One region of the Microbacterium foliorum genome, then DNA from elsewhere that is predicted to be linked to it. Evidence: predicted binding sites of a transcription regulator. Region 1 holds the regulator's gene; each other region holds the start of a gene.
What was found. Region 1 encodes LexA, which represses DNA repair genes until DNA is damaged. Its sites were predicted from a motif close to TCGAACANNTGTTCGA; they were not measured.
Positions count from the first base shown of each region.

Region 2: a site for LexA is predicted at 1,030-1,045, ahead of recA (recombinase RecA). Genes of this name have one in related genera too.
Region 3: a site for LexA is predicted at 1,191-1,206, ahead of DXT68_RS01295 (HNH endonuclease signature motif containing protein). Genes of this name have one in related genera too.

Region 1 is NZ_CP031425.1:2,357,867-2,361,140, reverse strand. Features, by position in the region: gene DXT68_RS11130 (S9 family peptidase) at 1-1,467, opposite strand, end outside; gene lexA (transcriptional repressor LexA) at 1,503-2,189, opposite strand; gene DXT68_RS11120 (LysM peptidoglycan-binding domain-containing protein) at 2,471-2,833, shown strand; gene DXT68_RS11115 (histidinol-phosphate transaminase) at 2,902-3,274, shown strand, end outside.
Region 2 is NZ_CP031425.1:1,552,412-1,555,685, forward strand. Features, by position in the region: gene DXT68_RS07065 (CinA family protein) at 1-280, shown strand, start outside; gene DXT68_RS07070 (helix-turn-helix domain-containing protein) at 422-730, shown strand; gene DXT68_RS07075 (DUF3046 domain-containing protein) at 752-976, shown strand; gene recA (recombinase RecA) at 1,242-2,285, shown strand; gene DXT68_RS07090 (regulatory protein RecX) at 2,698-3,264, shown strand.
Region 3 is NZ_CP031425.1:266,752-270,025, reverse strand. Features, by position in the region: gene DXT68_RS01295 (HNH endonuclease signature motif containing protein) at 1-1,159, opposite strand, end outside; gene DXT68_RS01290 (ArsR/SmtB family transcription factor) at 1,564-1,869, opposite strand; gene DXT68_RS01285 (MFS transporter) at 1,981-3,198, shown strand.

The sequences.
Region 1 (3,274 bases):
GAGCGCCGAGAGCACCGTCCAGCCCCCGGCGGAGCTCCCGCGGATCGCGATGCACGCGGGATCCGCGAGACCCGCATCGGCCAGCCCGCGCGCCGCGGCGATGACATCGTCGACGTCGACGATGCCCCATCCGCCGTCGAGACGCTCACGGTAGGCGCGCCCGTAGCCGCTCGACCCGCCGTAGTTCACGTCGAGCACGCCGATGCCGCGGCTCGTGTAGAACGCGATCGCAGAGGATGCGGCCCCCGTCACATGCGCGGTCGGTCCGCCGTGCACGAGCACGAGATACGGAGGCAGCTCGCCCTCGGGAGCCGTGGCCTCGGGGTGAGCGGGCGGGTAGGCGAAGGCGTGCACGGTGCCGTGAGCGCCGTCGACCACGATCTGAGATGCGGGCGGCATCCAGTCGCGATCGACCGGTCGGCCACCCGCGACCGTCGTCACGACACCGCTGTCCACATCGACGCACCAGACACCGGATGCGGCACGGGAGCTGTCGCCGGAGAGCAGCACACGCGAGCCGGAGACGTCATCGACGCTGACGTGGCCGTCGGCGGGGACGTCCAGCCGGCGCATCCGTCCATCGTGGTCAAGGGCGGCGACCTCGTCGCGGCCCTGTGTGCGTACGAGGACGATGCGGCCGTCCTCCAGCGGCCGATACCAGCGGTTGCCCAACACCCAGAGCCCATAGCCGGTGTCGGCGTCGTCCGTCGCCTCGCCGACGCCGACGGGCTCGCCCTCGGGGTCGAGGTGGTCGAGGCGCTGACGGTACAGGGCCCAGCGGCCGCTGGGGTCGTCGGAGAACAGGAGAGCGTCGTCGCCGTCCCACTCCGGCTGCAGTGCGGCCAGGGTCGGGAGAACGACGCGTCGGGTGCCGTCGGACACGATGAGAGACGCCTGCTGCCAGGGCATGCGCTGAGCGGACCATTCGACCCAGGCGATGCGCGTGCCGTCGGGGGAGAGAGCGGGATGCGCATAGAAAGACGGGCCCTCCGCGACGATCGAGAGTCTCGCGGAGTCCTCCGCGGCCGAGCCGTCCACCGGGATCTCGATGATCGCGCGCCGATGGGGTTCTGACGTCAGGTCCTCGCGCACGGCGAACAGCCGCCCCTGCTGCACGCGAAGGCCGCCGTGGGCGGGGCCAGGCGACGTGAGCGGTGTCGGGGCGTCGCCCGGACTCATCCGGTGCACACGCTGCGTGTCCGCGTCGACGAAGTACAGGGTCCCCGCGGCGTCGGCCGTCCACGCACCGCCGCCGTACTCATGAACGCGGGATCGGGTGCTCCACGGCGCCGGCAGGATCTCTGCGCCCGAGGTGCTGCGCACGGTGCGCCGACCACTCTCGGCCGGGACGCTCTCGCCCCACCAGATCTCGTCTCCCACGAACACGGCGCCGTCGAAACGCGGTGAGGATGCGGCTACGGATGACGGGGAGAAGGGCGATGGCCAGGTACCGAACGGCGACGACATGGAACGAGCCTACGGCGCGTCGGAGAAGACCGCCGTCACACGGCGCGGAGCACGGCGACGACCTTACCGAGCACGACCGACTCGTCGCCGAGGATCGGCTCGAAGGCGGAGTTGCGGGGCAGCAGCCACGTGTGGCCGTCGCGGCGGCGCAGGACCTTGACGGTGGCCTCGCCGTCGAGCATGGCGGCGACGATCTCGCCGTTCTCCGCGCTGTTCTGCGAGCGGATGACCACCCAGTCCCCGTCGCAGATCGCGGCGTCGATCATCGATTCGCCCGAGACCTTGAGCATGAACAGGTCGCCCTTGCCCACGAGCTGACGGGGGAGGGGGAAGATCTCCTCGACCTGCTGGTCTGCGGTGATCGGGACTCCCGCGGCGATGCGGCCGACGAGCGGCACCAGTGCGGCGTCGCCGACGGGGGTCGCGACGTCGTCCGGATTCTCGGTGCCCGAACCGGGGAGGTCGATGAGGACCTCCATGGCGCGCGTCTTGCCGGGATCGCGGCGGAGGTAGCCGCTGAGTTCGAGCTGGCCGAGCTGATGCGTGACGCTCGAGAGCGACTTCAGCCCCACCGCGTCTCCGATCTCGCGCATGCTCGGCGGGTAGCCGTAGCGGCTGATCGATGTCTGGATGACCTCGAGGATCGCCATCTGCTTCGGGCTCAGGCTCTTCCGGCGACGCGTGCGGGGGGCGTCGGACTCGGGGGCGGCGATGTCGCTCATGGTGCTCCTCAGGTGTGCGATCCGGCGTCTCAGTTCGAATGTCGGAGGCCCGTGGTGGGGTGTTGTTATCGAAACCGTATCCGAGAATCACCTCGATCTGGAAGATCTGTTCGAGCGTGTCGAGGGATTCGTGGCCCGGTTTTTCGAAGAACGCTTGACAGATGTTCGAATTCGAAGATAACTTCGGAACGTAGCTTCGCATTCACGGCTCCCGGCCGAGTCGCGAATGCGAACGCTACGCCACCTTCACCGCTCACGCGGTAGATGCAGAGGAGTACGACATGAGCACCATCACCTTCAGCAACGCAGCCATCGTCTCGCCCCGTGCGGCGACGAAGCTCCGGCTGACGGCACGTGGCCGCCGCGTCGTGCTCGCTCTGGCCGCAGTGCCCCTCGCGGCGGGCATCGGGTTCGCCGCGCTGAGCGGCGGCAGCGCCATGGCCTCGGGCGAGCAGGTCGCGACCGCATCTTTCGCCTCGGTCACGGTGATGCCGGGCGACACCCTCTGGTCGATCGCCGAGTCGGTGGCGCCCGGGGCAGACCCGCGCGAGGTCATCGGAGACATCACCCGCCTGAACGCCCTCCGCAGCGGCGCGCTGCAGATCGGCCAGGAGCTGGCGATCCCCGCACAGTACTCGGAGTGAATCGCGGCCGCACAGTCGACCGCTCATTCACCGTCACCTCGGAGTGAGGCGGTCGCGCGCGGCCTACCATGGGAAGGGTGACTGCATCACTCGACGACCTCCCGCTCCGTGACGACCTCCGAGGGCTCACGCCCTATGGTGCCCCGCAGGCTCCGCTGCCGGTGGCGCTGAACGTGAACGAGAACACGCATCCGGTGCCCGATGCGGTGGCGAGCGACATCCTCGACGACATCGCCGTGGCGCTCCGCGACGTCAATCGCTACCCGGATCGTGAGTTCACGACGCTTCGCGATGGCTTCGCGGACTACCTCGGCCACGGCCTGCAGGCTGAGCAGATCTGGGCGGGGAACGGATCGAACGAAGTGCTGCAGCACATCCTGCAGGCTTTCGGCGGTCCCGGTCGCACCGCATTCAGCTTCGCGCCGACCTACTCGATGTACC
Region 2 (3,274 bases), 810 kb from region 1:
TCACGGACCCGTGCATGCCGAGGTCGCTCTGCAGATGGCCTCCGGCGTGCGCCGAGCAGTGCAGGTGCACGGGCGCGATGCCGATGTCGGTGTGTCGACCACTGGCATCGCCGGGCCGGACTCGCCTGACGGTCAGCCCGTCGGAACCGTGCACATCGCCGTCGTCACGCCCGAGGCACAGAGTGCAGAGTTCTTCGAGTTCTCGGGGGATCGGCCGCAGATCCGCGCCCTCACGGTCGACGCCGCACTCGCGCTGCTCCTGCGCATGGTCGGGGAATAGGAGAGAGCGATCGACGGTTATCTGGAATGTGCTCACACGGAAACCACAGCGTGCAAGGGTAGATTTTGTGAAGTTCAGTAGGACTAGACTGGCGATCTCATCGAGGCAGACCTCGATCGGACGACCTGGGAGGAGGTTCCGATGATTCTTGTACGACAGGAAATCGGCGATGTGCTGAGGGACTTCCGCCTGCAGAAGGGGCGCACGCTCCGGCAGGTTGCGAGCAAGGCTTCGGTGGCCCTCGGCTACCTCAGTGAGGTCGAGCGCGGTCAGAAGGAGGCCTCGAGCGAGATCCTCGCCTCGGTGGCCGACGCCCTCGATGTTCCGATCTCGATCATCATGCGCGAAGTGGGAGACCGGATCTCGGTTCTTGAGGGCATCCAGGTGTTCCCCGATGTCGTTCCCGACGACCTCGTCGCATCGGTCGAGCCCGAGCTCTCGCTGCACTGACTGCCTGATTCCCGGACTGGCATGCGCCGTAGCGAATTCCTCCGCGCCGTCGACGCCGAGTTCGGCGGCCGCGCGTCCTCCCTCGTCAGTGATCTCTCCCTGCGCCAGCTCTCGGGACGTACGGCAGGCGAGGCGCTCGAGGTCGGCATCCCGCCCCGAGACATCTGGTCGGCTCTCTGCATCGAGACCGATGTGCCCGTCGAGCGTCGCCACGGGGCCGGACGGCTCGAGCCGCGCAGTCGCTGACGCCTCCCGCCCGCTATTCGTTCGGTAAGACGCGCGGTGCGGTCGGCGTGTCGTCGAATATGTGTTCGAAATCGGCGTAGTGTTCTGCACAAGTGGTTCAGCGGAACTGTTCTCCCGGATTCTCGGTACCTACGGCGCAATGTCGGAGGTGCCTCGTACGGTGAGGAACAAGCCGAAGAGCCATACGCCTTGTCGGAGAGTTCCGCCCAGCCGGGAGGACCGCGACAGCCTACAGGCGGCACCATGCGAGCATTAGGAGCACGACATGCCATCACCCGCTGACCGCGAGAAGTCCCTCGAGACCGCACTCGCGCAGATCGATCGTCAGTTCGGAAAGGGCTCGGTCATGCGGCTGGGCAGCGACGAGCGCGCACCCGTCGCCGTCATCCCGACCGGCTCCATCGCCCTCGACGTCGCGCTCGGCGTCGGAGGACTGCCGCGTGGACGTATCGTCGAGATCTACGGCCCGGAGTCCTCCGGTAAGACGACGCTGACTCTGCACGCGATCGCCAACGCGCAGCGCGCCGGCGGCATCGCCGCCTTCATCGACGCCGAGCACGCGCTCGACCCGGACTACGCCGCCAAGCTCGGCGTCGACATCGACGCCCTCCTCGTCTCCCAGCCCGACACGGGTGAGCAGGCGCTCGAGATCGCAGACATGCTCGTCCGCTCGGGAGCCATCGACCTGATCGTCATCGACTCGGTCGCCGCCCTCGTGCCGCGTGCCGAGATCGAGGGCGAGATGGGCGACTCGCACGTCGGACTTCAGGCTCGCCTGATGTCGCAGGCGCTGCGAAAGCTCACCGGTGGTCTCAACCAGACGAACACCACGATGATCTTCATCAACCAGCTGCGTGAGAAGATCGGTGTGTTCTTCGGTTCGCCCGAGACCACCGCCGGTGGAAAGGCGCTCAAGTTCTACGCCTCCGTCCGCATGGACATCCGACGTATCGAGACGTTGAAAGACGGCACCGACGCAGTCGGAAACCGCACCAGGGTCAAGGTCGTCAAGAACAAGATGGCCCCGCCGTTCAAGCAGGCGGAGTTCGACATCCTGTACGGAGTCGGTATCTCTCGTGAGGGCAGCCTGATCGACTTCGGTGTCGAGCACGCGATCGTCAAGAAGTCCGGTTCGTGGTACACCTACGACGGCGATCAGCTCGGTCAGGGCAAGGAGAACGCCCGCACGTTCCTCCTCAAGAACCCTGACATCGCCCTGGCGATCGAGACGCAGATCAAGCAGAAGCTCGGCATCGGCGGAGCCTCCGAGACTCCCGCTGATGAGCTCGCCGAGCGTCGACCGGCGTGATCATCGACCCGCGTCAGCTCCGCACTCGGAGTGAGCGATGAATGATCACGGGGGCAAGCCGGAACAGCTCGCCCCCGTGATCCCGCTGTTCGGTCGTACGCCCCGTACGACTCCTCCCGACAGCAGGACCACCGATGCCGTCGCGGCTCCGGTGCCACAAGAGTCCGATCCGGCAGAAGATCAGGCACGGAGCGCAGGCGCCGGTGGCCGCTCTGACGCGACCGAAGACATCGGTACGTGGCGGTCGACATGGAGTGGCAGTTCAGCCGGTGCAGGTGCCGGTGCAGGTGCGGGTGCCGGTGCAGGTGCAGGTGCAGGTGCAGGTTCGACGACAGGATCGCGTGATCCGAGCGAGCGCCACCCGGCACGGGGAGGAGCGGCGAAGTCGGCTCCCAGACTGCGAGCGTTGCAGGTGGACGACGACGAGTCCTCAGGGGCCGATGTCTCGCCTGATGTCGATGCGCTGCGCGAGGCCGCGGAACAATTGCTTGTGCGCAAGCTCCGCTCGCGCTCCCTTTCCATCTCCGAATCGCGGATGGTGCTGAAGGGGTACGAGCAGGATCGGATCAGGCTCGAGACGGGTGTGATCGACGACATCATCGACGATTTCTGTCGGCGAGGATATCTCGACGACACCGTACTCGCCGAGCAGCTCGTCACCTCGGGAGTGGAGCGCAAGGGCCAGGGCCGAGTCGCGCTCTCGCGAGCTCTCTCGCAGCGTGGGCTGCCGCGCGACGTCATCGACGCGGCGCTCGACGAGCTTCCCGACGACGATGCGGACCGCGCTCTGGAGTTCGCGAGGACCAAGGCGCAGAGCCTGTCGCGCCTCGATGCCGACACCGCGTTGCGGCGACTGGTCGGTCAGCTCTCGAGGCGCGGGTACAACGGCTCTGTCGCCATGAACGCCGCGAAGACGGCACTGGCGGAGGCGTCGTTCCGCGGACCGCGGTCCGGCGTGCGTTTCGTGGATTCCGACTGACGGGTGCGGC
Region 3 (3,274 bases), 1.5 Mb from region 1:
TGCTCCACCATCGGAGGTGATGCGCTTTGGTCATCTGCGGAGGAAGCCCGCACATCGCGCACCCTCCGTCCCTCTCGACCAACGCGAGGCGTTGCGCTCGAGTGAAGAGCCGCTTCTCTCGTCCCCAGTCCAGGATCTCGCTGCCGCCGCCGAGAACGCACGGGATCACGCCGCCGTTCGCGGCCATCCTCCGCGCCGCGCCGACGCTGACCTTCTGGTCGAGACCGTCGATCGTGGCGCAGCCCGTGCCGGACTGCAGATCGTCGAGCGTGATACGCACGACCACCGTGGCGCCGGCGAGAGGCAAGCTCTCACCCTCGCATCCGAGTACGTGCGCACAGAAGAGTGCGAGAGCGTCGATCTGGAGCATCGGCACCGTGCGGCGGTCGACATAGGGAGCATCGGCATCGGGAGCATTCGCGTCGGGAGCATCCTTGCGGGCAGCGAAAGCCGCGGTGACGTACCCGCGAATCGCGGCGACGATCGGCGCCGCGGTCTCGATGTCGATTCGGGCGTCGAGATGCAGCATCCCGTCTCTCTCGAACATGGTCAGCGACCGACGACGTCGCATCTCTTCGCCCTTCGGCTCCAGTCCGTCGGGGTCCAGCCATGCATCGGCGCGAGTGACCAGCCTGCGGACATCGTCGAGCGAGAGCCCTGTCGCCTTGTCTGTCAGAATCCGCTCGGCCTCGGCGATGCGGTCGGTTCCCGCCGAGATCCGACAGCGCTCCAGCAGCGCGACGATCAGCCCGGCCGCCTGCACTCCCAGCCGACCGGCCGTGAGCGCCTCGCCGAGCGCGGGGTATCGAGCCGGCAGCCGAGAGCCCCGTAGATCGGTGCGCGAGGCGGTTGCCTCACCGACGGCGACGAGACGCGTCGCTTCGACGCGGGACACTCCCGTCGTCGCCGCGATCATCGTCTCCGCGGAACGGAATCCCTGCTGCTTCGCGAGCCCGCCGGCACCCAGCTCACTGCGCGACTCCTGAGAGATGACCGCAGCGACGTCCGCATGGACGGCATCGAGAAGCCGCCTCAGCTCACCTGTCGCGGAATGCACCGCGGTCAGACGGTCGCGGGACAGGTCCGCGGCATCGTCTGCGTCAGCCCACAGCCCATCGAGGCGGGACATCGCCTGATGGAGAGCGGACAACTTCGACATACCTCGATTTTACCGCGTCAGATGCCGAGTTTCGAAGTTATGTTCTAGTGGATTCCAAGGTGCCGGCATGCTCGTTGCGCCTACTCGCGCCGGCATGCCGCCACGCAGCACGCACATGCCCAAGCGTCACGCGTCACGCGTCACGCGTCACGCGGCGACGACGCCACCTCCGGCCACTCAAAGCGACGCCGCTACACGGCCGCGCATGCCGACTCAGCCGCACAGCCGCACAGCTCACCACAGCCCGCAGCCCACGTCGCGCAGCCCACCGCCCACGTCCCACAGCCCACCAAAGCCCACGGCCCACACACAGCCCACGGCTCACGCAACCCCATGCGCCAACCCCGGACCGGACCACCCTGGACCGGACCACCCCGGACCACCCCTGACTACCCCTGACCGGACTACCCCCGCAGCACCGATTCCAACAGTCCGGGGAACAGCGCCTCCAGGTCGTCGCGTCGCAGCGTCAGCATCCGCCGCCGACCGTGCGGCTCATTGCGGATCACCCCCGCTTCGCGGAGAACCTTCATGAAGTGCGACTTCGTCGACTTGGGGAGGTTCGGATCGGTGGCGTGGCAGGCGGCCATGTCGAGCGGTCCGTCGGCGAGCTGTCGGGTGATGGCCAGGCGCTCGGGGTCGCTGAGGGCGAAGAGCACGTCCGTGAGCTGAATCTCGGAGCGGTCCGGATGCGGGAGGTCGCCTGGCATGGTTCGAGAATAGTTGAACAATCGCGCGAGGGCGAGTACGCTCCGATAGTTCGATGATTGTCGAACTCAACGACGTCGCGTCCCAGACCCGACCCACCGCGCGGAGCACCCATGACCACCACGTCACCGACCGCCGCTGTCGAGCCGGCGGTCTCCGGCATCCGACGCCCCCGATTCGGCTTCGTCCTGGCGATCGTGACCCAGATCGCGATGATGATGGGGGCGAGCGCACCCTCGCCGTTCTATCCGGTGCTCGCGGCCGAGATCGGGTTCGACGCGATCGTCATCAGCGCCGTCTTCGCCGTGTACGCGGTCGCGCTGCTGCTCGCGCTGCTCTCAGCGGGCTCGCTGTCGGACCACGTCGGGCGGCGCCCCGTCGTGATCGGCGGTCTGCTGCTGCTCGCCGCCAGCATGGTCCTCTTCTGGCACGCCGATACGGTCGCCACCCTCGTACTCGCGCGCATCCTGCAGGGGGGCGCCAGCGGTGTGCTCATCGCCGCCCTCTCTGCCGCCGCCCTCGATCTCGCCCCCGGTGGGCGCTCTCGGGTCGCCGCCCTCTGGAACGCCCTCAGCCCCGGCATCGGACTCGCCCTCGGCGCGCTGCTCGCCGGCATCGCCCTCGATCTGACCGGGCAGCCGCTGCTCGACGTGTTCGCTCCGCTGACCCTGGCCTATCTCGTACTCGCGGCACTGTTCCTGCTCGCCCCCGAGACCGCACCGCTGCGTCCCGGCGCCTGGGGGTCGCTGCGCTTCCGACTGTCGGTGCCCGTCGCAATCCGCGCGGACTTCTGGCGCGGAGCCCCCGCGGTCATCGCGGGGTGGGCGACGGGCGGACTCTTCCTCTCTCTCGGCGCGAACATCGTGCGCGCCGAGCTCGGCGGAGAGGCCCATGTGTGGCAGGGCCTCGCCGTCGCGATGCTCGCCGGCGTCGGCGCGATCACCGCGTTCCTCCTGCGCACGCGCTCCCCGCGCACCTCGGTCGTCTTCGGCACGGCCGCGCTCGCGACCGGCACCGCTCTGTCGCTCGTGGCGCTGAGCCTGGCATCGCTGCCTTTCTACCTCGCCGCCACCGCGATCACGGGCATGGGCTTCGGCACCGCGTTCTCTGGGGTCGTCGCCTCGTTGGCTCCCCGCATCCCTGCCACCGACCGCGCTGACACCTTCGCCGTGATCTACGTACTGGCGTATCTCGCCTTCGGCGTTCCCGCGGTCATCGCGGGGATGCTGGTCGGACTGTTCGGCCTCGGCGTCGTGTGCGTCGGCTACGGGATCGTCGTGATCGCACTCGCCGTCATCGCCCTGGTGCTGCGACTGCGCCAGCCGGAGTGACGACCGCACCTCGCCAGCCGGAGTGACGACCGCACCTCGCCGCAGCGCGTGACGAGATCACCGCCCCCGCAGCGCG